2 regions of the Kitasatospora sp. NPDC091276 genome follow, and region 1 is predicted to be linked to the other one. Evidence: riboswitches for the same ligand, from Rfam matches in the RefSeq annotation. Region 1 holds a riboswitch; the other holds the start of a gene.
What was found. A riboswitch is a leader RNA that binds a small molecule or an ion and turns the genes downstream of it on or off. The one in region 1 is predicted to bind glycine.
Positions count from the first base shown of each region.

Region 2: linked by a shared signal. The riboswitch ahead of gcvP (aminomethyl-transferring glycine dehydrogenase) and the one ahead of gcvT (glycine cleavage system aminomethyltransferase GcvT) in region 1 are both predicted to bind glycine.

Region 1 covers NZ_JBFBFU010000008.1:27,875-42,639, reverse strand. Annotated here, with positions in the region: gene AB0O19_RS12275 (L-serine ammonia-lyase) at 1-507, opposite strand, end outside; gene glyA (serine hydroxymethyltransferase) at 665-1,933, opposite strand; gene gcvH (glycine cleavage system protein GcvH) at 2,028-2,402, opposite strand; gene gcvT (glycine cleavage system aminomethyltransferase GcvT) at 2,578-3,699, opposite strand; glycine riboswitch at 3,931-4,036, opposite strand; gene AB0O19_RS12255 (enhanced serine sensitivity protein SseB C-terminal domain-containing protein) at 4,239-5,081, shown strand; gene AB0O19_RS12250 (enhanced serine sensitivity protein SseB C-terminal domain-containing protein) at 5,199-6,122, shown strand; gene AB0O19_RS12245 (ABC transporter permease) at 6,565-7,554, shown strand; gene AB0O19_RS12240 (ABC transporter substrate-binding protein) at 7,606-9,381, shown strand; gene AB0O19_RS12235 (ABC transporter permease) at 9,482-10,492, shown strand; gene AB0O19_RS12230 (ABC transporter ATP-binding protein) at 10,489-11,559, shown strand; gene AB0O19_RS12225 (dipeptide ABC transporter ATP-binding protein) at 11,594-12,637, shown strand; gene AB0O19_RS12220 (MFS transporter) at 12,758-14,029, opposite strand; gene AB0O19_RS12215 (cytochrome P450) at 14,026-14,765, opposite strand, start outside.
Region 2 covers NZ_JBFBFU010000014.1:7,870-22,634, forward strand. Annotated here, with positions in the region: gene AB0O19_RS19015 (MerR family transcriptional regulator) at 1-197, shown strand, start outside; gene AB0O19_RS19020 (bifunctional nuclease family protein) at 331-807, shown strand; gene AB0O19_RS19025 (MerR family transcriptional regulator) at 1,045-1,689, shown strand; gene AB0O19_RS19030 (ElyC/SanA/YdcF family protein) at 1,861-2,505, shown strand; gene AB0O19_RS19035 (DNA polymerase IV) at 2,557-4,002, shown strand; gene AB0O19_RS19040 (MFS transporter) at 4,148-5,644, opposite strand; gene AB0O19_RS19045 (YsnF/AvaK domain-containing protein) at 5,825-6,574, opposite strand; partial or broken gene AB0O19_RS19050 (PRC-barrel domain-containing protein) at 6,665-6,973, opposite strand; glycine riboswitch at 7,197-7,300, shown strand; gene gcvP (aminomethyl-transferring glycine dehydrogenase) at 7,538-10,438, shown strand; gene AB0O19_RS19060 (DUF5999 family protein) at 10,530-10,721, opposite strand; gene AB0O19_RS19065 (hypothetical protein) at 11,116-11,688, opposite strand; gene AB0O19_RS19070 (glutamate--cysteine ligase) at 12,056-13,561, shown strand; gene AB0O19_RS19075 (CPBP family intramembrane glutamic endopeptidase) at 13,639-14,427, shown strand; gene AB0O19_RS19080 (HAD domain-containing protein) at 14,405-14,765, opposite strand, start outside.

The sequences.
Region 1 (14,765 bases):
GGTGTCGTCGGGCTTGACCCGGTCCGCGCCGATGGCGTCCTCGTCGACGACGAAGCCGCCGCCGACCGAGTAGTAGGTCTTCTCCAGCAGCGTGGAGCCGTCCGCCGCGTACGCCCAGATGGTCATGCCGTTGGCGTGGTACGGCAGCGAGCGGCGGCGGTGCAGGACCAGCTGGGTGCCCGGGTCGAAGTCGATGGGGTGGGTGCCGAGGAGGTTGAGCCGCTTCTCGGTGGTGATCCGCTCGACGTCCTTGTCCGCCTGGTCGACGTCGACCGTGCGGGGGGAGTTGTTCTCCAGGCCGAGCAGGACGGCCTTCGGGGTGCCGTGGCCGTGGCCGGTGGCGCCCAGCGAGCCGTACAGCTCGGCGCGCACGCTCGCCACCTCGGCGAGCAGGTCCTCGGACCGCAGGCGCCGGGCGAACATCCGGGCGGCGCGCATCGGGCCGACGGTGTGGGAGCTCGACGGGCCGATGCCGATGGAGAAGAGGTCGAAGACGCTGAGGGCCACGGGGGACGTCCTTGTCTGTCTCGTGGAAGGACTGGCGGGCGGGGGACGACACGGGTCGGGGCACCGCGCGCACTGTCCAGTGTGCGCGGTGCCCCGGGATCCCAGGTGCCGTGGCGGGGTGAGGCCGGTCACCCCGCCCGAACGATCACCGCGGTGATCAGAGGTTCGGGTAGAGCGGGTACTTCTCGGCCAGCGCGGTGACGCGGGCCTTGAGCGCGGTGGCGGCGTCCTCGTCGAAGGCGGGCTTGAGCGCCTCGGCGATGATGTCGGCGACCTCGCGGAAGTCCTCGGCCTGGAAGCCGCGGGTGGCGAGCGCGGGGGTGCCGATGCGCAGGCCGGAGGTGACCATCGGCGGCCGCGGGTCGTTCGGGACGGCGTTGCGGTTGACCGTGATGCCGACCTCGTGCAGGCGGTCCTCGGCCTGCTGGCCGTCGAGCTGGCTGTTGCGCAGGTCGACCAGGACCAGGTGCACGTCGGTGCCGCCGGACAGCACCGAGGCGCCGGCCTCGGCGACGTCGGCCTGGAGCAGGCGCTCGGCGAGGATCTTGGCGCCCTCCAGGGTGCGCTGCTGGCGCTCCTTGAACTCCTCGGACGCGGCGACCTTGAAGGCGACGGCCTTGCCGGCGATCACGTGCTCCAGCGGGCCGCCCTGCTGGCCGGGGAACACCGCGGAGTTGATCTTCTTGGCGTACTCGGCCTTGGACAGGATGACACCGCCGCGCGGGCCGCCCAGGGTCTTGTGGGTGGTGGTGGTGACCACGTCCGCGTACGGCACCGGGTTGGGGTGCAGACCGGCGGCGACCAGGCCGGCGAAGTGCGCCATGTCCACCATCAGCAGCGCGCCGACCTCGTCGGCGACCCGGCGGAACGCGGCGAAGTCCAGCTGGCGCGGGTAGGCGGACCAGCCGGCGATGATCAGCTTCGGCTGGTGCTCCTTGGCCAGGCGCTCGACCTCGGCCATGTCGACCTGGCCGGTCTTCTCGTCCACGTGGTAGGCGGCCACGTTGTAGAGCTTGCCGGAGAAGTTGATCTTCATGCCGTGGGTGAGGTGACCGCCGTGGGCCAGGTCCAGGCCCAGGATGGTGTCGCCCGGCTTGATCAGCGCGAACATCGCGGCGGCGTTGGCCTGCGCGCCCGAGTGCGGCTGGACGTTGGCGTGCTCGGCGCCGAACAGGGCCTTGATGCGGTCGATCGCGATCTGCTCGACCACGTCGACGTGCTCGCAGCCGCCGTAGTAGCGGCGGCCGGGGTAGCCCTCGGCGTACTTGTTGGTGAGCACCGAGCCCTGGGCCTCCATGACCGCCACCGGGGCGAAGTTCTCGGAGGCGATCATCTCCAGGGTGGTCTGCTGGCGGTGCAGCTCGGCGTCGACCGCGGCGGCGATCTCCGGGTCGAGGGAGTGCAGGGACTGGTTCAGAACCGTCATGGTGTGGTCTTCCCGGGAGGAGAGAGACGGGAGCGGAGAAGGGGGGAGCCTGGCGGGGCGGCCGCCGCGCTGCGACCGCCCCGTCACGAGCGGGTCAGCCGCCGATGAAGGCGGTGTACTCGTCCGCGCTGAGCAGCTCGTCGGTGGACTCCACCTGGACCTTGAACAGCCAGCCGCCCTCGAACGGGGCGCTGTTGACCAGGCTGTTGTCGTCCAGGACGTCCTGGTTGATCTCGACGATCTTCCCGGTCACCGGGGAGAACAGGTCGCTGACCGACTTGGTGGACTCCAGCTCGCCACAGGACTCGCCCGCGGTCACGTCGGCGCCGACCTCGGGCAGCTGCACGTAGACGATGTCACCGAGCGCGTCGGCCGCGTGGGCGGTGATGCCGACCGTGGAGACACCGCCCTCGACGGCGGTCAGCCACTCGTGCTCCTTGGTGTACTGCAGGTGCTGGGGGTTGCTCATGGCGTCATTCTCCAGGATGGGAAGCGGGTACGACGAAGCGGGCCGCCGCACGGACGGCTTCGACGCGGATCAGGCGTGGTTCGGGCATGGGCCAGGCCTGGATCAGGCGTGGCTCAAGCCCGGGTCGGGCATGGTGCAGGTCCGGGTCCACGGGGTCTACGGGGAGGGCGGGGCCTCAGCGGGCGCGCTTGTAGAACGGCAGCGCCACGACCTCGACCGGCTCGTGCTTGCCGCGCACGTCCACCGCGACGGCGGTGCCGGGGGCGGCGTGGGCCGCGTCCACGTAGGCGATCGCGATCGGCCGGCCCAGGGTCGGGGACGGGGCGCCCGAGGTGATCCGGCCGATCGGGGCGCCGTCGGCGGAGACCACGGTGTACTCGGCGCGCGGGACGCGCTTGCCCTCGGAGACCAGGCCGACCAGCACCCGCGGCGGGTTGGCCTCGGCCTCGGCGGCGGCCTTCTCCAGCGCCTTGCGGCCGACGAAGGTGCCCTCGTTGGTGGTCTTGTCGAAGCGCACGACCCGGCCCAGGCCCGCGTCGAACGGGGTCAGGTCGGTGGAGAGCTCGTGCCCGTACAGCGGCATGCCGGCCTCCAGGCGCAGCGTGTCGCGGCACGACAGGCCGCACGGGACCAGGCCGCGGCCCTCGCCGGCGGCGGTCAGCGCCTGCCAGACCCCCTCGGCGTCGCCCGGGTTGCAGAAGATCTCGAAGCCGTCCTCGCCGGTGTAGCCGGTCCGGGCGAGCAGCACGTCGCGGCCGGCGACCTGGGCCGGGAGGATCGCGTAGTACTTCAGGCCGGGCAGGTCGGCGTCGGTGGTTCCGGCCAGGATCGCGGTGGCCTCCGGGCCCTGGACGGCGATCAGCGCGTAGGTGTCGCGGTCGTCCGTGACGACGGCGTCGAAGCCCTTGGCGCGGGCGATCAGCTCGTCCAGCACCAGCTGGGCGTTGGAGGCGTTGGCGACGACCAGGAAGGCGTCCTCGCGTAGGCGGTAGACGATCAGGTCGTCCAGGATGCCGCCGTCCTCGGCGCAGATCATGGTGTAGCGGGCGCGCAGCACGCCCAGCGCGGAGACGAAGCCGACCAGCGCGTGGTCCAGCATCTCGCCGGCCTGCTGGCCGGTGACGGTGATCTCGCCCATGTGGGAGAGGTCGAACAGTCCGGCCCGGGTGCGGACGGCGAGGTGTTCCTCGCGCTCGCTGCCGTAGCGCAGCGGCATGTCCCAGCCGGCGAAGTCGGTCATGGTCGCGCCGAGGGCGCGGTGCAGCGCGTCGAGCGCGGTGAGGCGGAGGGACGACATGGCCTGGAACTCCTCGGTCTGGGCACTCATGGGTGCACGCGCCGGAACCGGACCCGCTCGGGGGCCGACCCTGCGCGCGGGCATGCGGCGGCGTGGGTCTCCCCATCTGTCGTCGAACCTGAGAGCTTCACCGCCCACCTGCCCGCAGCTGTTTCCAGCATCCAGGACAGCATGGTGGCTTGCACCGTGGGTGGGCGCGCGACAGGGCCGTGCGCCACTTTCCAGATGTGCCTAACCCGTGCGGTAAGGGGGCCTGAGAGATTCCGGGGAGGAGTTGCTCCTTCGGCGCCGGCTGTGCCGCCTGACGGGGCACTCCGGGCTCTCCCGCGCGGGTTCGAGCGGCCGGTATGGAGTTGTCGGTCCGCCGGCGCGCCGCGCCGTCGAACGCGCACATCATGGCACGTCCGCGCCGACGACGGGAGAGGGGACCCGGTCACACCGCGCCACCGCGAACCGGCGCCCCCGGGGCGTGCGCCCTAGACTGCTGCGCGTCGGCGCAGCAGAGGGCGGCCGACCGGCAGAGGGCGGATCAGGCGCGCATGGGGTACCCGGTGGAGCAGCAGCAGGGGTGGGGCGGGCCGGAGTCGGCGCCGCCGGGCGGCGGGTGGCCGGCCAACGAGCTGGAGCAGGTGCTGACCGCCGCGCTGGGCGATCCGGGTGCGACGCCGCGGGTGATCGAGGTGCTGGCCCGCAGCCAGGTGTGGATCCCGCTGCCGGCCGGCGGCGACCCGCGGGGGCCCGCGCTGGACCTGCCGACCATCGAGCTGGCCGGCGAGCCGTACGTGCCGGTGTTCTCCTCGCAGGAGGTGTTCCTGCGGCAGGCGCCGGGGATGGCCTTCGCGGTGGCGCCGGTCTGGGAGTTCGCCCGCGGGCTGCCGCTGGGCGTGGGCATCGCGGTCAACCCGGAGGCGGCGGTGGGCATCCCGGTGCCACCGCAGGGTGTGGCGGAGCTGCGGCGCGGCCCGCGCGAGGAGCGCCTGGCCGACCAGGAGCAGAGCCAGAGTCAGAACCAGAACCAGAACCAGGGACAGGGCCCGGAGGCGCCGACCGGTGGCCGGGTGGCGCTGCGCGAGCCGGTGCCGGGGGAGGACCCGGAGCACTTCCTGGCCGCCTGCCGGGCCGAACTGTCGGCCCTGCCCGGAGTGTTGACCGCGCGCCGGGCGCTCGCCAGCATCGAGGGCGAGCCGACCGTGATGTTCGTGGGCGTCCAGCTGGACCAGACGGCCCCGGCCGACCCGGGTGCGGTGAACGAGGCGCTCGGCCGCGCGCTGGGAACCGCGCCGCTGCCGGGGGGCGTCCACCTCGTACTGCTCGATCTCGCCGATGACCCGGTGGTCGAGTGGCTGCTCACCCGGGTACTCCCTTTCTACGCGCGGGGTTGAGCGGGGTTCGTATCGGAGGCACGTCGCCGTGGCGGTGGCCGGTGCCGCGCCATAGGGTGCGTGCAGACGGCCGACGGGTCGGCAGGCTTGAGGAAAGAGGCGCGGCGAGGTGGGCGCATGAGTGCGGGAGCGGTAGCGGGCGGTGCACCGGGGCCCTGGGGCCAGGCACCCGCCGGGCGCCCCGGAGCGGATCCGGGCGCGCTGGAGCGCGCCCTGCGCGAGGTCGCGCCGGAGCGCTACGAGGCGTACGAGCAACTGCTGCACGCACTGGCCGACGGCCAGGTCTGGATGCTGCTGTGGCACGGCGCGCCGGGCAGCGCTGACGCCCAGTACGGGAACATGGAGATCAGCGGCCACGGCTACGCGCCGGCCGTCACCTCGTCCGAGCAACTGGCGTCGTCCGGCTGGGCGCGGGCCCACGAGGTCATCTCCGGGCGGGAGATCGCCGCTTCGCTGTACCGGACCCGCTGGGGCCTGTGGCTCAACCCGCACGCGCCCGGCGGCGGGGTCGGGGTGCCCTGGGCGGACCTGCGGCGGATCGCCGCGGGCCTGGAGCGGCTGCCGGCCGGGCCGTTGAAGCTGAGCGAGCCGCAGCTGAACGCCCAGCCGTTCTTCGCGCTGCTGGAGCGGCAGGCCGGTGAGGTGCGCGCGGTGCGGGCGCTGCGCCGGGCCTGGGTGCAGCCGGCCGTGGGGGAGCCGTACCTGGCGATCGGCCTGGAGCTGTACGAGAGTTCACCGCCGGCGGTGGAGGCCGTGCGGGCGCTGATGCAGCGGGCGATCGCGGTGGCCCCGGAGGGGCTGGCGGTGTCCACGGTGGCGATGGCGGACGAGTACGACCCGGTGGCGCTGTGGATGCGGGCGCATGCGCGCCCGTTCTTCGACCGGGAGGCGGGGCGGCCGCCGACCGGCCCGTACCCGCCGGTGCCGCCTCCGCCGTACCCCGCGCAGCAGGGGCCGGGCTACGGCTACGGCACGCAGCAGCCCGCGCAGGGCTGGACCGGGCAGCCGCAGCAGCCGTGGCCCGGATACCCGGGGCGCTGACAACCAAAACCTTTTTCCAGAAGCCGACTTGATCTTGCGTCAGGTCGGCTTCGGTGCTTTCCGGACGAACTTCCGGCCGTTACCGTCGATCATCTTGACATGCCAGTTACAGCCGTGTGAAGAGGGATATGCCGAAGACGGAGGAGGTGCATGCGCACAGATCACAGTTGGGCATCTGTCGGTTGTGAGGGCTGGCGCAAGCCAGTTCGGATGGCAGAGAGTTCTGCGCAACGCACCGCGCGTACTGGGAACCCCACGAAGGTGAACGCGCACGCCGACCGCCAGAACCACGCGAAGCCCATCCCGCGTTGGGGCAGTACCCGTGCACGACGTACTGCCGCGAACACCCGTTCCAAGCACCTCCGCACGTCCGCAGCCGTACCGCCGAACCGGTGACCGGCGCCCGTGGGCCGGCCACCGTCGGCGAGGGGACCAACTGACCATGACCGCACCCATCGCAACCACCGGGAACGAACCGGAGGCACCCGCCCCCGCGAGCCCGGCCAAGAAGATCGAGGGCCGCTCCCTCGGCCAGATCGCCTGGACCCGCTTCAAGCGCGACAAACTCGCCGTCGCCGGCGGCGTCGTGGTGATCCTGCTGATCCTGCTGGCCGTACTGGCCAAGCCCATCGAGGCCCTGTTCGGCCTCGACCCCGACGCCCTGAACCAGGACCTGCTCGACGCCAACCTGGGCGGCATCCCGCTCGGTGACTGGGGCGGAATGAGCTGGGACCACCCGCTCGGCGTCGACCCGCTCCAGGGCCGTGACCTGCTCTCCCGCGTGATCGAGGGCTCCTGGGTCTCCCTGCTGGTCGCCTTCGGCGCGACCCTGCTGTCGAACACGATCGGCACCGTGCTCGGTGTCATGGCCGGCTACTACGGCGGCTGGGTGGACACCGTGATCAGCCGCATCATGGACGTCTTCCTCGCCTTCCCGCTGCTGCTCTTCGCCATCGCGATCTCGACCTCGCTGCAGGGCGGCGCGTTCGGCCTGCACGGCCTCCCGCTGCACATCATGGTGCTGATCTTCGTGATCGGCTTCTTCAACTGGCCCTACATGGGCCGGATCGTGCGCGGACAGACGCTGTCGCTGCGCGAGCGGGAGTTCGTCCACGCGGCCCGCAGCCTGGGCGCCCGCGGCCCGTTCATCCTGTTCAAGGAACTGCTGCCGAACCTGGTCGGTCCGATCCTGGTCTACTCGACCCTGCTGATCCCGACCAACATCCTCTTCGAGGCGGGCCTCAGCTTCCTCGGCGTCGGCATCCAGCCGCCGCAGGCCTCCTGGGGCGGGATCCTCCAGGACGCGATCAAGTACTACCAGGTGGACCCCCAGTACATGGTGGTCCCCGGTCTGGCGATCTTCCTCACCGTGCTCGCCTTCAACCTGCTCGGCGACGGGCTGCGTGACGCCCTCGATCCCAAGAGCAACTGACGCAACGTCAGGCCCTCCCTCCTTCCCATCCTCAAGGGGTTGATCTCACCCATGCGCAGGTCCCGTACCGTCGCCCTGACCGCGGCGGCAGCCGCCGCGGTCCTGATCGTGACCGGCTGCACCTCCGGCAGCAAGGGCTCCGGCTCGTCCTCCTCCGCCAGCGGCAGCAGCGCCGGTGGCGGCGGTGCCGACGCCGCCACCAAGGGCATCGTCAACGCCTCGGACAAGAAGGGCGGGACGGTCACCTACGAGATGAAGGGCGCCCCGGACTCCTTCGACCCGGGCAACACGTACTACGCCTACATCTACAACTTCTCGCGCCTGTACGGGCGTCCGCTGACCACCTTCGCCCCGGGCGCCGGCTCGAACGGCAACAAGCTGGTCCCGGACCTCGCCGAGAGCCTGGGCAAGGTCAGCGCGGACGGCCTGACCTGGACGTACAAGCTGCGCGCGGGCCTGAAGTTCGACGACGGCACCCCGATCAGCTCGAAGGACGTCAAGTACGCCGTCGAGCGCTCCAACTTCGCGCCGGACGTGAACTCCAACGGCCCCACCTACTTCCACGACCTGCTGGTCGACAACGAGTCCCCGTACCAGGGCCCGTACAAGGACAAGACCGGCGGCCTGAACTCGATCGAGACACCGGACGACCAGACCATCGTCTTCCACCTGAAGCAGCCGTTCGCGGACTTCGACTACCTGGTCGGCTCCCCGCAGACCGTCCCGGTCCCGCAGGCCAAGGACGACGGCGCCGGCTACGTGAAGCACGTGGTCGCCTCGGGCGCCTACAAGTTCGAGTCCTACGAGGACGGCAAGCAGCTCACCCTGGTGCCGAACACCAACTGGGACCCGAGCACCGACCCGATCCGCAAGCAGCTCGCGGACAAGATCGTGGTCCGGATGGGCATGGAGCAGTCCACCATCGACAAGGACCTGATCGCGGGCAACGCCCAGGTGGACCTGGTCGGCAGCGGCGTCGACCCGCAGACCCAGGCGCAGATCCTGCAGAACCAGAAGCTCAAGGCGAACACCGACAACGCCTACGGCGGCCGCCTGGCGTACGTCGCGATCAACACCAAGGTCGCGCCGTTCGACAACCTGGAGTGCCGCAAGGCCGTCCAGTACGCGATCGACAAGGTCTCCGTGCAGACCACGCTCGGCGGCCCGATCCGCGGCCAGATCGCCAACACGGTGATCCCGCCGGACGTCCCGGGCCACCAGGACTTCAACACCTGGGCGACCAACGGCAACAAGGGTGACGAGGCCAAGGCCAAGGACGCCCTCAAGGCCTGCGGCAAGCCCGACGGGTTCAGCACGGTGATCACCGCCCGCACCGAGCGCGACCCGGAGGTCCAGGCCGCGACCGCGATCCAGGCCGCGCTGAAGAAGATCAACATCAACGTCGAGATCCAGAAGTACGCGCAGGGCAAGTACTTCTCGGACGCCGCCGGTGTCCCGCAGTTCACCCAGGACCACAACATCGGTCTGATGATGATGCAGTGGAGCGCCGACTGGCCGACCGGCTACGGCTTCCTGCAGCAGATCTCCGACGGCCGCGCCATCAAGGCCTCCGGCAACAGCAACCTGGCCCAGCTCAACGACCCCGAGGTCAACAAGCTGCTCGACGACGCCATCACCAACACCGACCAGTCGGCGCGCGAGAAGATCTACGGCCAGATCGACAAGAAGATCATGGACCAGGCGGTCTACGTCCCGCTGACCTACTTCAAGGTCTTCCTGTACCGCCCGGACAGCGCCACCAACCTGGCGTCCACCTCGGGCTTCTCGGGTGAGTACGACTACCTGAACATCGGCACCACCAAGTAAAGAGCCTGGCTCCACATCCCTGAAGGCAGGTGAAGGCAGCGGCCGCCCGCCGCCGTCCGGAAGACCCCGGACGGCGGCGGGCCGCCGGAGCCGCCCAACTGTGTTTGCCTACATCATCCGCAGGATCTTCGCGGCCGTCGTGCTGCTGCTGGTGGTCAGCGCTGTCACCTTCGCGATCTTCTTCCTGCTCCCGCGCATCGCCGGCGAGACCACCGACCAACTGGCCACGCAGTACGTCGGGAAGAACCCCTCCCCCGAGGCGATCGCCGCGGTCAAGAAGAACCTCGGGTTCGACCAGCCGCTGTACACCCAGTACTGGAACTTCCTCAAGGGCCTGGTCAGCGGCGCCGAGTACAAGTTCGGCCCGGACCCGGTCACCTGCCACGTACCGTGCTTCGGCTACTCCTTCAAGAACCACCTGGAGGTCTGGCCCGAGCTGATCAAGCGCGTCCCGATCACCCTCTCGCTCGCCGTCGGCGCGGCCGTGCTCTGGCTGGTCTCCGGCGTCGCCACCGGCGTCGTCTCCGCGCTCAAGCCGCGCTCGGTCTTCGACCGGATCGCCATGGGCATCTCCCTCGCCGGCGTCTCGCTGCCGGTCTTCTTCACCGGCGCGGTGCTGCTCGCCCTGTTCAGCTACGAGTGGCCGATCCTGGACAACCTCCAGTACGTCGACTTCGCCGACGACCCGCTGATGTGGGCCCGCAACCTGATCCTCCCGTGGATCTCGCTGGCCTTCCTCTACTCCGCGCTCTACGCCCGGCTCACCCGCGCCGGAATGCTGGAGACCATGAGCGAGGACTACATCCGCACCGCCCGGGCCAAGGGCCTGGTCGAGCGCAAGGTCGTCGCCCGGCACGGACTGCGCGCCGCGCTGACACCCGTCATCACCATCTTCGGCATGGACCTCGGCCTGCTCCTCGGCGGCGCCCTCATCACCGAGCAGGTCTTCTCGCTCCAGGGCGTCGGCGCCTTCGCCGTCCAGGCGATCGCCGACAACGACCTGCCCAAGATCCTCGGCGTCACCCTGCTCGCCGCCTTCTTCATCGTCGCCTGCAACCTCGTGGTCGACCTCCTGTACGCACTCGTCGACCCCCGGGTGAGGCTCTCGTGACCGAGCTCCAGAAGACCGAGGCGGTCGCCGCCCAGGCCCCGTCCGGCGACCCCTTCCTCTCCGTCCGCGACCTGCGGATCCACTTCGACACCGACGACGGCCTGGTCCGCTCGGTGGACGGGGTCAGCTTCGACCTGCACAAGGGCCGCACCCTCGGCATCGTCGGCGAGTCCGGCTCCGGCAAGTCCGTCACCTCGCTCGGCATCATGGGCCTGCACCGCACCAAGCGGGCCCGGATCACCGGCGAGATCCGGCTGGACGGCGAGGACCTGATCGCGGCCGGCCCCGAACGGGTGCGCCAACTGCGCGGCCGCGAGATGGCGATGATCTTCCAGGACCCGCTGACCGCGATGCACCCCTACTACACCGTCGGCGCGCAGATCGTCGAGGCGTACCGGGTGCACCACCCCCAGGCGTCCAAGAAGCAGGCCCGGGCCCGCGCGGTCGAGATGCTCGACCGGGTCGGCATCCCGCAGCCCGACCGCCGGGTGGACGACTACCCGCACCAGTTCTCCGGCGGCATGCGCCAGCGCGCCATGATCGCCATGGCACTGGTCAACGACCCCTCGCTGCTGATCGCCGACGAGCCCACCACCGCCCTGGACGTCACCGTCCAGGCGCAGATCCTGGACCTCATCCGCGACCTCCAGGACGAGTTCGGCTCGGCCGTCATCATCATCACCCACGACCTCGGGGTGGTCGCCGAACTGGCCGACGACATCCTGGTCATGTACGGCGGCAAGTGCATCGAGCGCGGTCCCGCCGAGACCCTCTTCGACGCGCCCGAACACCCCTACACCTGGGGCCTGCTGGGCTCCATGCCGCGCCTGGACCGCGAACTCCAGGACCGCCTCGTCCCGGTCAAGGGCACCCCGCCCAGCCTGATCAACGTGCCGTCCGGCTGCGCCTTCCACCCGCGCTGCCCGTACGCCGACCGGACCGGCGGGCGCTCCGCGAGCGAGCTCCCGGTGCTGGCCGAAGCCTCGCCCGGCCACTACGCGGCCTGCCACCTCCCGGCCGCCGAACGGCACCGCATCTTCGCCGAAGAGATCGCGCCCCGGCTGTGAGCCCGGCCTCGTACCACCTTTCTGGAGAGAACCGATGACGGACACTCAGGCAGCCACGGCCACCGCGCCCGCGCCCGCCCCCGACCGCGAGCCGCTGCTCCGGGTGACCGGCCTGACCCGGCACTTCCCGATCCGCGGCGGACTGCTGCGCCGCCAGACCGGTGCGGTGCGGGCCGTCGACGGCATCGACTTCACCGTCAACGCCGGTGAGACGCTCGGGGTCGTCGGCGAGTCCGGCTGCGGCAAGTCGACGATGGGCCGACTGGTCACCCGGCTCGACGAACCGACCGGCGGGAAGGTCGAGTTCGAGGGCACCGACATCACCCACCTGGGCGTCGGCGCGATGCGGCCGCTGCGCCGCGACATCCAGATGATCTTCCAGGACCCGTACTCCTCGCTCAACCCGCGGCACACCGTCGGCACCATCGTCGGCGCGCCGTTCCGGTTGCAGAAGGTGGAGCCCGAGGGCGGCACCAAGAAGGCCGTCCAGGAACTGCTGGAACTGTGCGGGCTCAGCCCCGAGCACTACAACCGCTACCCGCACGAGTTCTCCGGCGGCCAGCGCCAGCGCATCGGCATCGCCCGGGCACTCGCCCTCCGGCCGAAGATGATCATCGCGGACGAGCCGGTCTCCGCCCTGGACGTCTCCATCCAGGCCCAGGTGGTCAACCTGCTGGACGACCTCCAGCGCGAACTCGGCCTGACCTACCTGATCATCGCGCACGACCTCTCGGTGGTCCGGCACGTCTCGGACCGGGTCGCGGTGATGTACCTCGGCAAGATCGTCGAGATCGCCGACCGCGACTCCCTCTACGCGAGCCCGCTGCACCCGTACACCAACGCGCTGATGTCCGCGGTGCCGGTGCCCGACCCGCGCCGGCGCCAGCGGGCCGGCCGCGAGCGGATCCTGCTCACGGGCGACGTCCCCTCGCCGATCAACCCGCCCAGCGGCTGCCGCTTCCGCACCCGCTGCTGGAAGGCCCAGGACGTCTGCGCCGGCCAGGAGCCGCCGCTGACGGCACTGAAGACCGGGCACGAGGTGGCGTGCCACTTCCCCGAGCTGGGCGAGGGGAAGTAGGGCGCGGGCCCACGCGCACGATGCGCCGCACCGGAGCACCGGCTTTGATCAGCCGGTCGTTCCGGTGCGGCGCATCGTGGCGTCCGGGCCCTCATCCCGGTGAAGGCGGTGCGGTGTTGATCACGCGTCAGGGTCGGGGCCCTTGCCGGCGGGCAGCCGGGTCGCCGCAGGCATCGCGAGCCCGGCCGCGAGGAAGACGGCCGCCAGCGCCACCCACCCGTACTGACCGGCCCCGACGACCGCGACCAGGGCGACCGGCGCGGCCACGTTGGCGGCTCCGCGGCCGATGGCCAGGACGCCCTGGTACTGGCCGGTGGCGTGCTCGGGAGCGAGCTGGAAGCTGAGCCCCCATTCGCCGGAGACCTGGTACATCTCCCCCCACGTGTGGGCGATCATCCCCAGGGCGAGGATGCCGGTCGCGACCAGGGCGTTCCCCCAGCCTGCGACGCCGTACAGCAGGCAGGCGCAGCCGAGGAAGAACCCGCCGAGGCGGGAGATCCGCCCCCACAGGCCCGGGGTGGTGTCGTTGCCCTTGGAGCTCACCTGGACCTGGAAGATCACCACCAGGACCGTGTTCAGGACGATCAGGGCGCTGAACAGCCAGGCGGGTGCCTTGGTGTGGGTGACCAGCCACAGCGGAACGGCGATCTCCATGAGGGCGCCGTTCAGCGACAGCACGGCGTTCAGCCCGGTGAACCGCAGGTATCGGAGGTCCTTGAGCGCTGCCCCCAGCGGCTGCTTCTCGACGTGCGCGGGAGGCGGATGCCGTACGGGCATCCGGTTCAGCACGAGGGCCGACCCCGCGTAGGCCAGTGCCGCGACGACCACCATCGCCTCGTACGCGGCCCGGGTGTCCAGGTACAGGGCCAGGCCGGCGGCTCCCGCGCCTAGTGAGATCCCGATGTTGCTCACGACCTGCTGGTGCGCGCGCGCGGTCACCCGCTCCTCGGCCGAGGCGATCAGGGACACCAGGGCGGGCAGGACCGTGCGGCATCCCCGCTGCACGACGCCCACCGCGCACGCCGTGACGGCGAACGGCCAGAAGGAGCCGACGGCCAGGTAGCACAGCACCGCCGGCCCCGCGGCGACGGTGAGGACGAGCAGGACCCGCCGCGGCCCGATGCGGTCGGAGAGGTGCCCGATCGGCAGGGCCGCCAGCAGGCCGGCCAGGCTGGCAACCGTGAGCCCGACGCCCACGTCCACCATCCGCAGACCCACCACCCGGGTGAAGAACAGCACGCTGACGGTGGCGAACAGCCCGTCCCCGAGGGTGGTCAGGAACGTGGACAGCGTCAGTCCGCGCACCGGCCCGGCCGGCGGGACCGCCCTGGCGAGGGCCAGCCGGGCAGCGCTCGTCCGGGTCGGGGGAGCCGTCGTATCCGTTTTCGTCACGTGGCGGCAGCCGCCTGGAAGGCGACCGGCAACGTCGCCAGGTAGCGCATGGTCGCGGTGCGCTGGCGCAGTGGCTCCCCGGCCATCCGCAGGCGTGTGGGGCGCCGCAGAATGGCCTTGATCAGCGCCTGCAGCGTCACCTGGGTGAACAGGTTTCCGACGCAGGTGTGCGGGCCCCGGCCGAATGCCATGTGCTGATTCGGTGTCCGGTCCAGAATGATTTCGTCGGGACGGGTGAATTTTTCGGGATCGCGGTTTGCCGCGCCGAAAAGCACCACGACGACGTCTCCGCGCTTGAGCTGGACGGATCCGACGACGACGGGCTCGGTGACGATGCGGCTGGTCCCCTGAACCGACGCGTCGTAGCGCATGAGTTCGTCGAAACCACTCGACAGCAGCGCCGGGTCGCGCATCGCCTCGAATTTGTCGGGGTTCTCCAGCAGCGCCAGCATGGCATTTCCGGCACCGGCGACGATCGAGCTGTAGCCGGACTGGAAGACGACCCGCACCGTGTTCCGGACGAAGGAATCGGCGACATCCACCTCGGCGCGGTTGCCGGCGACATGGGCCAGCAGCCCGGGGCGCGGATTGGCCGTGAACCAGGACTCGACCATTTCGCTCAGTCGGCCGCGCGCCTCGATGCCGAGTTTCCTGAGTTCCGCACCGGTCTCGATTCCTTCCCCGGCGGTTTCGGGCGCCAATCCGGCGTCCATGCTCCGCACGATGGCGTCCGATA
Region 2 (14,765 bases), on a different contig from region 1:
AACCGCGGCACCTGCGGGCGATGAAGGCCGCGGCGGATCGGGAGATCGCGCTGGTGGAACAGGTGGTGGCGCCACTGCGCCGGCACCGGAACCCGCAGACCAGGGCCCATGCCGAGGCCACCGCGCGGGAGCTGGCGACACTGTCCGTGCGGCTGCACGCGGCGATGGTCCAGGCCGGTCTGCGCAGCCGCGGATAGCGTCCCCGTGGGATTCCCGCGGGGCTCCTGCGGGGTGGCCGTCCAGACCCCGGGCGGCCGGGGTGCACCGCGCTGACCAGCGGCGTCGGCCCTGCGCTTTCATATCCGGGGCCTGAGCCATAGGGTTGCCTGTGTGAATGAGCTCGACGTCGTGGGTGTCCGAGTGGAGATGCCTTCCAACCAGCCGATCGTGCTGCTGCGGGAGGTCGGGGGCGATCGGTACCTGCCGATCTGGATCGGTCCCGGCGAGGCGACCGCGATCGCCTTCGCCCAGCAGGGCATGACGCCGGTCCGCCCGCTGACGCACGACCTGTTCAAGGACGTCCTGGAGGCGCTCGGGCAGCAGCTCACCGAGGTCCGGATCACCGACCTGCGGGAGGGCGTCTTCTACGCCGAGCTGGTCTTCACCGGCGGGGTCGAGGTGAGCGCCCGGCCGTCCGACGCGATAGCGCTGGCCCTGCGCACCGGCACGCCGATCTACGGGAGCGAGGAGGTGCTCGCCGAGGCGGGCATCGCGATCCCGGACGAGCAGGAGGACGAGGTCGAGAAGTTCCGCGAGTTCCTCGACCAGGTGTCGCCCGAGGACTTCGGGGGCAGCGGTCCGCAGTAGCGCGGACCGGATTTCCCTACAGGTCAGGCCGTTGTTTGGCTTGCCGTTTTGCCAAAAACCGTCGACCTACCCACACTAGGGGCACGAAAAACCACTCTCCTGAGTGATGTGGTTTGGCTGGCCCGGCGTGGCGATCGTTGACGGGTCATAGGGGACTGCCTACCGTCAGGAGTGGCTGTCCGGGTGACCGATGCCCGCAGTTCGGGTTGCCCGCAGCACCAGTGGACGGAGGCAGGCATGAGCAGCACCGGCGATGACACGGCCGTGGGAGGCCTGTGTGCCGTGCACCTGCCGCGCACCGCTCGCACCGTGACGGACCTGCCCCGGGTGGGCAGGTTCCCGGCCGTGCAGCCCGGTCAGCCCGCCATCGAGCGGCTGGCCCCGACGTCCGAACTGATCGGCTACCGCGGTCCGACGGCCTGCGCGGCGGCCGGCATCACGTACCGCCAGCTGGACTACTGGGCCCGGACCGGACTGCTGGAGCCCAGCGTCCGTTCGGCGTACCCGGCCACCAGCCAGCGGCTCTACAGCTTCCGCGACATCCTGCTGCTGAAGATCGTGAAGCGGCTGCTCGACGCGGGCGTCTCGCTGCAGAACATCCGGGTGGCGGTCGCCCATCTGCAGGCGGCCGAGCAGGGCGACCTGGCCGGGATGACGCTGATGTGCGACGGCGCGACGGTGTACGAGTGCACCACGCCGCAGCAGGTGGTGGACCTGCTGAAGGGCGGTCAGGGGGTGTTCGGCATCGCGGTCGGAGCGGTCTGGCGGGAGCTGGAGCTGACGCTCGGGCGGCTGCACGCGGAGCGCACCGACACCGGCGAGACGCTGGTCGGCCACGATCCGTCCGACGAGCTGGCCCAGCGGCGCAACCGGGCGGTCTGAACGCAGAACTGACGAGGCCGCGGGCCCGGACGGGGAACCGTCAGGGCCCGCGGCCTCGTCGTTGCGCCTGGTGGGGCGATCGAGGGAGGACACGTGGGGTTCGGCACCGGGATAGCGGGTCTGCTGCGGCGTCGGGGCGGGCTGCTGAAGGTCCGGTTCCGGCGGCGGTCCGTGCAGCGCAGGGCCTTCCAGACGGCGACGGTGCTCTGCTCGCTGGCGCTGGCGCCGAGCGCGTGGCTGTGGTGCTCGGCCGGGGACCGGGTCGGCACGGTGGCCGGCGTGCCGTCCGCGCCGGTCGCGGTGGTCTTCGGCGCCGGGCTGGACCAGGGCAAGCCGTCGCCGTACCTGGAGCACCGGCTGAGCGCGGCGCTGGACCTGTACCGGGCGGGGAAGGTACAGGCGATCCTGGTGACCGGCGACAACGGCCGGGACAGCTACGACGAGCCGGACGCGATGCGGACGTACCTGATCGAGCACGGGGTGCCGGCGGTCCGGGTGGTGGGCGACTACGCGGGCTTCGACACCTGGAACTCCTGCACCCGGGCCCGGCGGGTCTTCGGGGTGGAGCGGGCGGTGCTGGTCAGCCAGGACTTCCACGTCCGCCGGGCGCTGGCCCTGTGCGAGGCGGCGGGCATCGACGCGTACGCGGTCGGGGTGCCGGAACCGCACGACGGCACCTGGTTGTACGGCGGGCTGCGGGAGATCCCCGGGGCGGGCAAGGCGGCGGTCAACGCCTGGCTGCGGCCGGACCCGCTGTTCCTCGGCCCCCGGGAGGACGGCATCCCGAAGGCTCTGGCGGACGCCGCGCAGCGCTAGGGCCTGCCCGGGTTCGTACGCATTGTCGGACCCCTGCGGGATGATCGGCGGGTGCGATCACTGCCGAGCATCATCCACCTCGACATGGACGCCTTCTTCGCGGCGGTGGAGCAGGCGGCCAAGCCGAGCCTGCGCGGCAAACCGGTGGTCGTCGGCGGGCTCGGCGGCCGCGGGGTGGTCTCCACCGCCTCGTACGAGGCGCGGAGGTTCGGGGTGCACTCGGCGATGCCGATGGCGCAGGCGCGCCGGCTCTGCCCCAACGCGGCCTTTCTGAGCGGCCGGTTCGAGGCCTACCGGCAGGTCAGCGAGCTCGTGATGGGTCTGCTGCGCGAGCTGTCGCCGCTGGTGCAGCCGCTCAGCCTGGACGAGGCCTTCGTCGACCTGGAGGCAGGCCCCTACGGTCCGGTGCTGGCGGAGTCCGACCACGAGACCGGGGAGCGGCTGGTGCTCGCCCTGGCGGAGGACCTGCGGGCGGACATCCAGCGGCGCACCGGGCTGACCGGGTCGGTCGGGGCGGCCGGATCCAAGTTGATGGCGAAGATCGCCTCCGAGCAGGCCAAACCGGACGGGCTGGTGCTGATCGAACCCGGGCAGGAGCGGGCCGTGCTCGGCCCGATGCCGGTCCGGGCACTGCCCGGGATCGGGCCGGCCACCGAACAGGTGCTGCGGCGGGCCGGACTGAACACCGTGGCGGACCTCGCCGAGGCGGGGGAGGGCGAACTGGTGCAGCTGCTCGGGCGGGCGCACGGCGCGGGTGTGCACCAGATGTCGATAGGGCTGGACGACCGGCCGGTGGTGGCCGACCAGGACGCCAAGTCGGTCTCGGTGGAGGACACCTTCGAGGTGGACCTCGCCGACCGGGAGCGGGTGCTGCGCGAGGTGGAGGTGCTGGCCGCCCGGTGCGTGCGGCGGCTGCGCGCGGCCGGGCGCTCGGGGCGGACGGTGGTGCTCAAGGTCCGGCGGTTCGACTTCTCGACGCTGACCCGTTCGGAGACGCTGCGCGGGCCCACCGACGACGAGGCGGTGGTCATCGAGACGGCGCGTCGGCTGGCCTCCCAGGTGGACATCACCGGCGGGGTGCGGCTGCTCGGGGTGGGGGTCGCCCAGCTGGCCGACTACACCCAGGAGGACTTGTTCGCGCAGGCCCTGCGGGAGGAGGCGGCCGAGCACGCGGAGTCGGAGGTCGAGACGGCCGAGGAGGAACCGGAGGCGGTCGCGCCGCGCCGCTGGATGCCCGGGCAGGACGTCCGCCATACCGAGCTGGGGCCCGGGTGGGTGCAGGGCAGCGGTGTCGGGCGGGTCACCGTGCGGTTCGAGACGCCGTGGAGCGGGCCGGGGCGCATCCGGACCTTCGCGGTGGACGATCCGGCGCTGGAACCGGCCCGGCCGCTGCCGCTGTGGGGGGCCGAGGAGCCGGAGGAGACGGGGGCGCCCGGGGAGAGGGAGACGCCGGGGGAGACGGGGGCGCCGGGGGCGCCGGGGGCGCCGGGGGTGTGAAACGCGAAGCGGCCCCGACCGGTGGGGGGGAGTACCGGTCGGGGCCGCATACCGTGCCGGACTTCGTGCGGTCGTGATGCCCTCGCGACCGTCCGAAGGCCGGGCCGCCGCGCCCTGTCCCTGAGCGCGGCGGCCGGACGCCTGGTCAGGCGTCGGTCTTGGCCAGCTCGGGGCTGGAGTTCCGCTCGGCCGTGCCGCCCGAGGCGACGACGGTGGCGGCCGGCTTGACGCCGCGGATCAGGAACGGGACGACGCCGGCGACGGCGCAGACGACGGCCGCGGCCCAGAACGCGTGCTTGTAGGCGTCCAGCGTGGGCAGCAGCAGCGGGATCTGCGGCGGCAGCTTCATGGTGTCGCCGGTCAGGATGGCGGCCATCACGGCGGTGCCGATCGCGCCACCGACGGTGCGCAGCACGGCGTTCATGCCGTTGGCGATGCCGCTCTGCTCCACCGGGACGGCGCCGTTGATGTAGGCCGGCATCGCGGAGAACGCCAGGCCGATGCCCAGGCCGAAGATCGCCGAGGAGGTGTAGATGTCGCCCTCGTGGCTGTGCCGCACGGCCAGGTAGGCCATCGCGACGGCACCCAGGACGCCACCGAGGACCAGCGGCAGGCGCGGGCCGCGGCGGGCGATCAGCATCGCGCCGACCGGAGCCGCCACCATCGAGCCGATCGCGGACGGCAGCAGCAGCAGACCGGCGTGCAGGACGGTCGCGGTGAAGCCGTAGTGGGTGAGCTTCTCCGGGGTCTGGGCGAAGTTGCTGATCACCATGAACGAGCCGTACATGCCGAAGCCGATCAGCAGGCCGGCCAGGTTGGTGAAGGCGACGGCCGGACGGGACATCATCTTCATGTCCACCAGGGGGTGCGCGACCTTGGTCTCGATGACTCCCCAGATCAGGGCGACGACGGCGGCCACGGCGAACAGGCCGAGGGTCTTGGTCGAGGTCCAGCCCCAGTGGTTGCCCTGGCTGACCGCGACGAGCAGGGCGGAGAGCCAGCCGGCCAGGGTGAGGGCGCCGAGCGGGTCGGCGCCGCCCTCCTTGTCGGTGACCGGGTCGGACGGGACGCGGAACGCGACCAGGGCGACCGCGATCAGGCCGAAGACCAGGCCCATCCAGAAGATCGACTTGTAGCTCCAGTGCTCCAGCAGGAGACCGGTCGCGACCAGGCCGAGGCCGGAGCCGACACCCATCGAGGCGCTGATGGCGGCGACGCCGCCGGTCACCTTCTGCTTGGGCAGCTCGTCGCGGACGATGCTGATCGCCAGCGGGAGCACGCCACCGCCGGCGCCCTGAAGGACGCGGGCGACGACCAGCCAGGTGAAGGAGTGGGTGCTGACCGCCAGCGCCGAGCCGGCGACCAGACCGGCCAGCGAGATCAGCAGCATCGGCTTACGGCCCCGGAGGTCGCCGAAGCGGCCCAGCAGGGGAGTCAGCACGGCGGCGGAGAGCAGGTTGGCGGTCATGAGCCAGGTGACGCTGGACGCGGAGACGCTCAGTTCCTTGGCCAGCGAGGGCAGGATCGGGACGACCGCGGTCTGCACCACGCTGAACGACAGCATCGCCAGGATGAGGGCCGGCAGGACCCGGGCGCTGCTCTGCTTCTCGGCCGCGGTGGTGGGCTGTGGTGCCTCACTCACGGTTGCTTCCTCCCGTACATAGTGAATGAACTGAAGTAACCATGCCGGGAGATACTTCAGAGTGTCAAATATCCATTGGTGACGCTTTGGCAAAATCGAAGGATTCCGGCCGGGCGGCGACCGGGACGGGGGCATGCCGAGGGCCCCGGACCGACGGGTCCGGGGCCCTGGGGCGAGGGGTCAGGCGAACGGGCGCAGCACGGCCGGGCGGGGGGCCTCGGCCGCCGGCGTGGCCACCGGGGTCGCCGGAGCGGCGGCGGTGTTGTCGTGGATCTCGACGTGCTCGCGGCGCAGCTCGTCCCGGATCACCTCCTCGGCGGTGTAGCGCTCCACCACCAGGCGGACCCGCTCGATCGGGGTGAGGTACTTGCGGACCACCGGGCGCTCCTCGCGCAGGGTGACCTCCTCCACCGCCTCGGCGATCTCCTTCTCGGTGAGCGAGGCGCGCTCGGCCTCGCTCACCGGCATCCGCTCCACCCGGACGCGCTCGCGGACCACCGGGACGCGGCGCTCGACCTGCTCGCTGGTCACGTACTTGCGCAGCTTCGCGGTGCCCACGATGTGCCAGTCCGTGGTGATGTCCAGGCGCTCCTCGCGGCAGGTGATCTCCACCGGGCCGTTGGGGGACGACGGGGCCGGACCGGTCGAGCGCTCCGAGGCCGGCGGGGCCACGGCCGAGTTCGTGGTCGCGGTGGTCGTCACGATCGGGGCGGGCTGCGGCTTGGGCTCGGTCGTCGTGGGGGCGGCCGCGGGTGCGGGGGTGTTGAGGGTCCGCACGTTGACCTCCGTCGCGGTGCCGGTGGGGTCGGCAGGGGTGGTGGTCGGGGCGGGGTCGAGGGAGTGGAAGGCGATGGGCTTCACGGGCTCGGCCGCCGAGGTGGTGCCGAAGTCGAGGTCGGGGCGCGCGGGTCGGCCGCCGTCCCGGCCCACCGGGCGGTCACTCTCGCGGCCGGCCGGCCGGTCACCCTCACGACTGACGGGCCGGTCGCCGTCCCGACCGACCGGGCGGCCGTTCGCCGGGGTGTCCAGGCCGTAGTAGCGGTAGAGCTGGAGCTCCTGGGCGGGCGACAGGTGCTGGCCGACGCCGAAGTCCGGCGACTCCTTCACCAGCGACTTGTCGTACGGCACCCGGAGCTCGTCGCCGGAGAACTCGCTGGTGGTGAGCGGGACGAAGGCGTCCCGGCCGAAGATGCCGGTCCGGACGGCTGCCCATTCCGGCTGGCCGGTGGCGTCGTCCAGGTAGACCTCGTCGACCGTGCCGATCTTGTCTCCGTTGCGGTCGACCGCCTTGTGGCCGATGAGGTCCCGGGGATCGATATCGGTTTGCACTCTTTCCTCCAGTGCGCTGCGCCTGCGGAACTCCCGCAGGACCGTGGCCGGAGCACCCGTTCCGCCTGCCACTTCACACCAAAGGCCATGAATCGGACGGGCGCGACCGGGGTGCGCCGGACGGGCTCCGGGCTGGACCGTCCGGGGGACGCGCGTAGACCCCGAGCGACCCGACGCGACCGTGATCAGGGGGCCTGCCGCTGGTACCCTGGGCGGCGACCGCCGAGCCCGCTCGGGAGAGTCCCCGGCCACGGAAAGCGCTGGTCGGGGCGCCGAAGGAGCAACTCCTCCCCGGAATCTCTCAGGCATCCGTACCGTGTGGGGTAGGTCACTCTGGAAAGCAGGGCAGGACCGTCGGCAGGGAGCCGACGGGCACCACCCTCACCGACGGTGCAAGCCGGCGGCGTGCCCACAGCGCGCCGTGCGGGTGAAGCTCTCAGGTCCCGATGACAGAGGGGGAGGCCTGTCGGGTTCGCCCGCCCGGGTCGAGCCGCTGTCCGCAGCGGCTCCGGCCGGTCGGCGTGCGCACCCCCGCCGGTCCGTGACCAGGAGGCCTCGACCACCATGAACGCCCAGCCGAACGCGGGACGCCCCACCGGCGCCTCGACCCTCACCGAGCTTGAGCTGGCCAGCCCCTTCGAGAACCGCCACATCGGCCCCGACGACGCCGCGCAGCAGAAGATGCTGGCGTCCATCGGCTACGGCTCGCTGGACGAACTCGCCGCCACCGCCGTTCCCGAGGCGATCCGCTCCATCACCGGCCTGGACCTGCCCGGCGGCCGCAGCGAGGCGCAGGTGCTCGCCGAACTGCGCGAGCTGGCGAGCCGCAACCAGGTGCTCCAGCCGATGATCGGCCTGGGCTACTACGGCACCTTCACCCCGCCGGTGATCCTGCGCAACGTCATGGAGAACCCGGCCTGGTACACCGCCTACACGCCGTACCAGCCGGAGATCTCCCAGGGCCGCCTGGAGGCGCTGCTCAACTTCCAGACCCTGGTCTCCGACCTGACCGGCCTGCCGACCTCCGGCTCCTCGCTGCTCGACGAGGGCACCGCGGCCGCCGAGGCGATGGCGCTCGCCCGCCGCGTCACCAAGGTCAAGGGCGGCGTGTTCCTGGTCGACGCCGAGACCCTGCCGCAGACCACCGCGGTGATCAACACCCGCGCGGTGCCGACCGGTGTCGAGGTCGTCGTCGCCGACCTGTCCGAGGGCATCCCGGCCGAGATCGCCGAGCGCGGCGTCTTCGGCGTGCTGCTCCAGTACCCGGGCGCCACCGGTGTGGTCCGCGACCTCACCCCGGTCATCGAGCAGGCGCACGGCCTCGGAGCGATCGTCGCGGTCGCCGCCGACCTGCTGGCGCTGACCCTGCTCGCCTCGCCGGGCTCGCTCGGCGCCGACATCGCCTGCGGCACCTCGCAGCGCTTCGGCGTGCCGATGGGCTTCGGCGGCCCGCACGCCGGCTACCTGTCGGTGCGCGCCGAGTACGCCCGCTCGCTGCCCGGCCGCCTGGTCGGCGTCTCGGTCGACGCCGACGGCAACCGCGCCTACCGCCTGGCGCTGCAGACCCGCGAGCAGCACATCCGCCGCGAGAAGGCCACCAGCAACATCTGCACCGCCCAGGTGCTGCTCGCCGTCATGGCCTCGATGTACGCCGTCTACCACGGTCCGGACGGCCTGGCCGACATCGCCCGCCGCACCCACCGCTACGCCGCCGCCCTCGCCGAGGGCCTGCGGGCCGGCGGCGTCGAGCTGCTGCACGGCGAGTTCTTCGACACCGTCACCGCCGTCGTCCCGGGCCGTGCCGCCGAGATCGCGGCCGCCGCCCGCGCCAACGGCGTCAACGTCCACCAGGACGGCGCGGACCGGATCTCGGTCTCCACCGACGAGACCACCACCCGCGAGCACCTCGCCGCCGTCTGGGCCGCGTTCGGCGTCCCCGCGGTCGAGGTCGCCGAGGGCGCCGACGCGCTGCCGGCCGCGCTGCTGCGCCAGGACGAGTACCTGACCCACCCGGTCTTCCACAGCCACCGCTCGGAGACCGCCATGCTGCGCTACCTGCGCCGCCTGTCGGACCGGGACTACGCACTGGACCGCGGCATGATCCCGCTGGGCTCCTGCACCATGAAGCTCAACGCGACCACCGAGATGGAGGCCGTCACCTGGCCGGAGTTCGGCCAGCTGCACCCCTTCGCGCCGATCGAGCAGGCCCAGGGCTACCTCAGCCTGATCCGCGAGCTGGAGCGCCAGCTGGTCGAGGTGACCGGCTACGACGCCGTCTCGATCCAGCCGAACGCGGGCTCGCAGGGCGAGCTGGCCGGCCTGCTGGCCGTCCGCGCCTACCACCACGCCAACGGCGACACCCAGCGCGACGTCTGCCTGATCCCGTCCTCCGCGCACGGCACCAACGCGGCCTCCGCGGTGATGGCCGGCATGCGCGTGGTCGTGGTGAAGACCCTGGTCGACGGTGACGTGGACGTCGAGGACCTGAAGGCCAAGATCGAGCAGCACCGGGACAGCCTCTCCGTGCTGATGGTCACCTACCCCTCCACCCACGGCGTGTACGAGACCCAGATCACCGACATCTGCGCCCTGGTGCACGAGGCCGGCGGCCAGGTGTACGTGGACGGCGCCAACCTGAACGCCCTGGTCGGCCTCGCCAAGCCGGGCAAGTTCGGCGCGGACGTCTCGCACCTGAACCTGCACAAGACCTTCTGCATCCCGCACGGCGGCGGCGGCCCGGGCGTCGGCCCGGTCGCGGTGCGCGCCCACCTGGCGCCGTACCTGCCGAACCACCCGCTGCAGCCGGAGGCCGGTCCGGCCACCGGGGTCGGCCCGATCTCGGCGGCGCCGTGGGGCTCGGCGGCCATCCTGCCGATCTCCTGGGCGTACGTCCGGCTGATGGGCGGCGAGGGCCTCAAGCGCGCGACCCAGGTCGCGGTGCTGAACGCCAACTACATCGCCAAGCGGCTGGCACCGCACTTCCCGGTGCTCTACACCGGCCCCGGCGGGCTGGTCGCGCACGAGTGCATCATCGACCTGCGCCCGCTGACCAAGGAGACGGGCGTGACGGTGGACGACATCGCCAAGCGCCTGATCGACTACGGCTTCCACGCGCCGACGATGTCCTTCCCGGTGGCCGGCACGCTGATGATCGAGCCGACCGAGTCCGAGGACCTGCACGAGATCGACCGGTTCTGCGACGCGATGATCGAGATCCGGGCCGAGATCGACAAGGTCGGCTCGGGCGAGTGGGCGGCCGCGGACAACCCGCTGCGCAACGCCCCGCACACCGCCGCCGAGCTGGCCGGCGACTGGGCGCACGGCTACTCGCGGCAGGAGGCGGTCTTCCCGGCGGGCGTGAACCCGGCGGACAAGTACTGGCCGCCGGTCAGCCGGATCGACGGCGCGTACGGCGACCGCAACCTGGTCTGCTCCTGCCCGCCGCTGGAGGAGTACGGCGTCTGATCCGGACCGGACGTACGGCAGGGCCCCGACGGCACGTACCGTCGGGGCCCTGCCCGTTGTCGTCGTTCGGCGGCTGCCCCCGCCGTTGCGGTCAGGCCGCGCGGGCGACGGGGCGGCGCGGCGCGATCACCCGGCCGTCGGGCAGCAGCTCTCCGGTGTCCTCGAACAGCACGACGCCGTTGCAGAGCAGGCTCCAGCCCTGCTCCGGGTGGCAGGCCACCGTGACGGCCGCCTCGCGGTCCTCGGACTCGGCCGACGGGCACTCAGGACGGTGCTGGCACATACGTACCCTCGCTTCGCTCTGCGATCCTCCCCCGTGGTGCGGCCGCCGGCGGAGCCGTCGGGAGCCGCCGCGGTAGCCGGATCCTGTCCGCGCGCCGACCAGGTGTGGACCGGCGCTCAAGTGGGTAGGACAGGTGGTCCTTCCACGCTGGTTCCCAGTGTCGGCATCTGTGGACGCGCGCGCAGGGATTTCGTGACATGCGCCACAACTCCCGGGTAGAGATCACCCGTTCAGGTGGGTCCGGCGGGAAACGGCGCACCGATGGGTCAGCTGTGGCATGGCCCGAGGAGGTCAGGGCGGATGGCCCGTCCGGGTGGTTCGGGCGGGCGAGGGCGACGCGCACGCCGCCGGGCCCCCGGGTGGTGGCCCGGCGGCCCGGCGGCGTGGGGTCGGCTCAGGAGGAGCCGAGCAGCAGTGGCTTGGCGAGCGGCGCCCGGGCGAGCAGCGGCAGCAGCTCGCCGGCCGGGTAGGCGCGGTGCGCGGTGACGCCGAGCGGGGCCGGGGCCAGTGGGATCAGCTGGTCGGCGGCCGGGTCGGCGTCGGGGCCGTGCAGCCACAGTGCCGTCGCGTACTGCCCGGGGAAGGTCAGCAGCCGGGGCTGCTGGCGGGACCGGGAGCCCTGGGCGAGCTGCCAGGCCTGGCGCAGCGCCCGGACCGTCGAGTCGAGGTAGGGGCCGGCGGTGAAGTGCGAGAAGGTGTGGCCCTCGACGGCCTGGACGACCTCCGCGGCGGCGGCGACCTCGGCGCCGTCCTTGATCAGGAAGCGCCAGCCCGTCCGGCGGGCGGCGCGCAGCTCCGGGCGCGGCCCGTCCAGGACGTGGACGGCGAGCGGGTGCGCGGGGAGCAGCGGGCCGATCGGATGGCGCAGTGCTGCGGCGGCGGGTTGGCGCAGCGCGGTCTCCGAGTCGAGTGCGGCCAGGACGGCGCGCAGGGCGCTCGGCGGGGGCTGGGGGGTCTGCAGAGTCATGGCGGGGTCCGCCTCTCCGTGCGAGATCGGCGTGCGAGTGCGGCATACCGGCGTGGCGCGGCGTGTCATCGGTGACGGGACCTGGCCGTGTCCGGTTGTGCATGATCGCGGTGCCGGCGCGGTCGCCGCCGTCGACGAGGGTTCCGAGGCGGAGCGGGCCGGCCGGAGCGCAGTGCGAATTCTATCGAACAGGTGCGCAGGGTGACCTGTTTATCACAGGCGGTGGCGCCGGGCAAGTCGGCAGATCTGCTGAATATCCGTCAGTTTCCTTGCATTGCAAGCCAGTACAAGCATTCGGGTATCGATCTTCGAGGTGGGCATGATGCTTGCACGGTCGGGTCGGCCGGTGTCTCAGGAGGAGGGGACCGTGGGCGAGAAGGTCGTGGCGACTCGTGCTGATCTGGCGGACCGGCAGCTGTACCGGCGCAAGCTCCAGGCCTGCCTCGACGCGCTGGGGCGGATGCTGCGCGAGGACCGGTTCGACCGGCCGCGGGCGGTCATGGGCCTGGAGATCGAGCTCAACCTGGCCGACGAGGACGGCCTGCCGGCACTGCGCAACGCGCAGGTGCTGAGCGCGATCGGCTCCAGCGACTTCCAGACCGAACTGGGCCAGTTCAACGTCGAGGTGAACATCGTGCCGCACCGGCTGTGCGGGCACGTCTTCGAGGACCTGCGCGAGGAGCTCGAAACCGGGCTGCGCTACGCCGACCGGCGGGCCGCCGAGGCCGGTGCCCGGATCGTCATGGTGGGGATCCTGCCGACCCTGGAGCACGGTCACACCGGCCTGGACGCGATCTCCCACAACCCGCGCTACAGCCTGCTCAGCGACCAGATCCTGGCCGCCCGCGGCGAGGACATCGCGCTGGACATCGAGGGCGTCGAACACCTCCAACTGGAGACCATCACCATGGTGGCCGAGGCCGCCGCGACCTCCCTGCAACTGCACCTTCAGGTGACCCCGGAACGCTTCTCCTCGGTGTGGAACGCGGCCCAGGCGATCTGCGGGGCGCAGCTCGCGCTCGGCGCCAACTCGCCGTTCCTGTTCGGGCGGGAGCTGTGGCGGGAGACCCGTCCGGTGCTGTTCCAGCAGGCCTGCGACACCCGTACGGCGGAGCTCAAGGCGCAGGGCGTCCGGCCGATCACCTGGTTCGGCGAGCGCTGGGTGGACTCGGCGTACGACCTGTTCGAGGAGAACCTGCGGTACTTCCCCGCCCTGCTGCCGATCTGCGACGACGAGGACCCGCTGAAGGTGCTCGCCTCCGGCGGTGCGCCCCGGCTCGCCGAGATGCGGCTCCACAACGGCACGATCTACCGCTGGAACCGGCCGGTGTACGACATCGCGGGCGGGACCGCGCACCTGCGGGTGGAGAACCGGGCGCTGCCGGCCGGGCCGACGGTGGCCGACACGCTCGCGAACGCCGCCTTCTACTACGGGCTGGTCCGGGTGCTCGCCGAGCAGCCCCGGCCGGTCTGGACCCGGCTGCCGTTCGAGCGGGCCGACGAGAACTTCCGGCAGGGCGCCCGCTACGGCATCGACGCGGTGTTCCAGTGGCCGCGGGCGGGCCGGGCGGGCCGCGGCGGCGGGCTGACCACGGTGTCCGCCGTCGACCTGGTGCTCAACGAACTGCTGCCGATGGCCCACCAGGGCCTGGACGAGTGGGGCGTGGAGCCCGCCGACCGGGACCGCTACCTGGGGATCATCGAGCAGCGCTGCCTGCGCCGCACCAACGGCGCGGCCTGGCAGAGCGCGACCTTCCACCGGCTGCGCGAGCAGTACGGGATGGACCGCCCGGCCGCGCTCGCCGCGATGACCAGGCGCTACATCGAGCACATGCGCACCGGCGAGCCGGTGCACACCTGGCCGGTCGGGTAGCCGGACCGCTGTGTCAGGATGATCGCTCCGGCGGTCGGCCGACGGCCGGAGCGACGCCCGCCCCGCTGGAGCCCCCCGTGACCACCCTCCCGACCGCACCGGAGACCGCGAAGCCCACGCGCCGGCTGCTCGGCGTGGAACTGCTGATCGTCCTCGGCCTCTCCCTCGGGGCCAGTGGCGTCAGCGCGCTGATCAGCTTCGCGGCCTCGCTCACCGAACCGATCCAACTCGGCCAGCAGGTCGCCACGTTGAACGGCTCGCGGGCGCCCGGCCGGCCCTGGCTGGACCTGGTGTGGCAGCTGTACTACATCGGGCGCGGGCTGATGCCGGTGGTGCTGGTCGGGTACCTGCTGGTGCGCGAGGGTGCCGCGCTGCGGGTGCTCGGCTTCGACCTCGGGCAGAAGCTGCGCGACCTCGGCCGGGGCGCCGCCGTGGCGGCCGCGATCGGCGGCTCCGGGCTGGTGCTGTACCTGGCCTCGCAGGCGGCCGGCTACAACCTGACGGTGGCGCCGTCCGGGCTGCCGGACGTGTGGTGGCGGATCCCGGTGCTGGTGCTCTCCGCGTGGCAGAACGCCGCCCTGGAGGAGGTCGTCGTCCTCGGCTACCTGCTGCGCCGGCTCGGGCAGCTGGGCTGGTCGTGGCCGGCGGCGGTGGTGGCGAGTTCGGTGCTGCGCGGCTCGTACCACCTGTACCAGGGGGTCGGCGGGCTGGTCGGCAACATGGTGATGGGGGCGGTGTTCTGCCTGCTCTACCGGCGCTGGGGGCGGGTGATGCCGCTGGTCGCGGCGCACGCGTTGATCGACACGGTGGCCTTCGTCGGGTACGCGCTGCTCGCCGGGCACGTCAGCTGGCTGCCGACCCCCTGAGCGGGAGGCGGCCGGCCGGGGTGCGCGGCGGCCGGGCGAGCAGGCGGTCGACGTGCCGGCGCTCCAGGCCCGGGCCCGGGTCGATCGGCAGCAGCAGGCGGTCGCGGCGCCAGAGGGAGTTGCGGACCAGCCGCGGCGGGATGACGTCGTCCACCCAGGCGAACGGGCGGCCTGCGGCGTAGCGCAGCAGCGGGGCCCACTTGCGGGCCGAGAGCAGTTCCATCAGCGGGACGCGCGGGTCACCGGGCTGCGGGACGTCGCCGGTGAAGCGGACCAGCGGGAGGGCGGGCAGGCCGATCGCCGGGGCGATGTGCGCATTGGCGTGCTCCTCCCAGGTG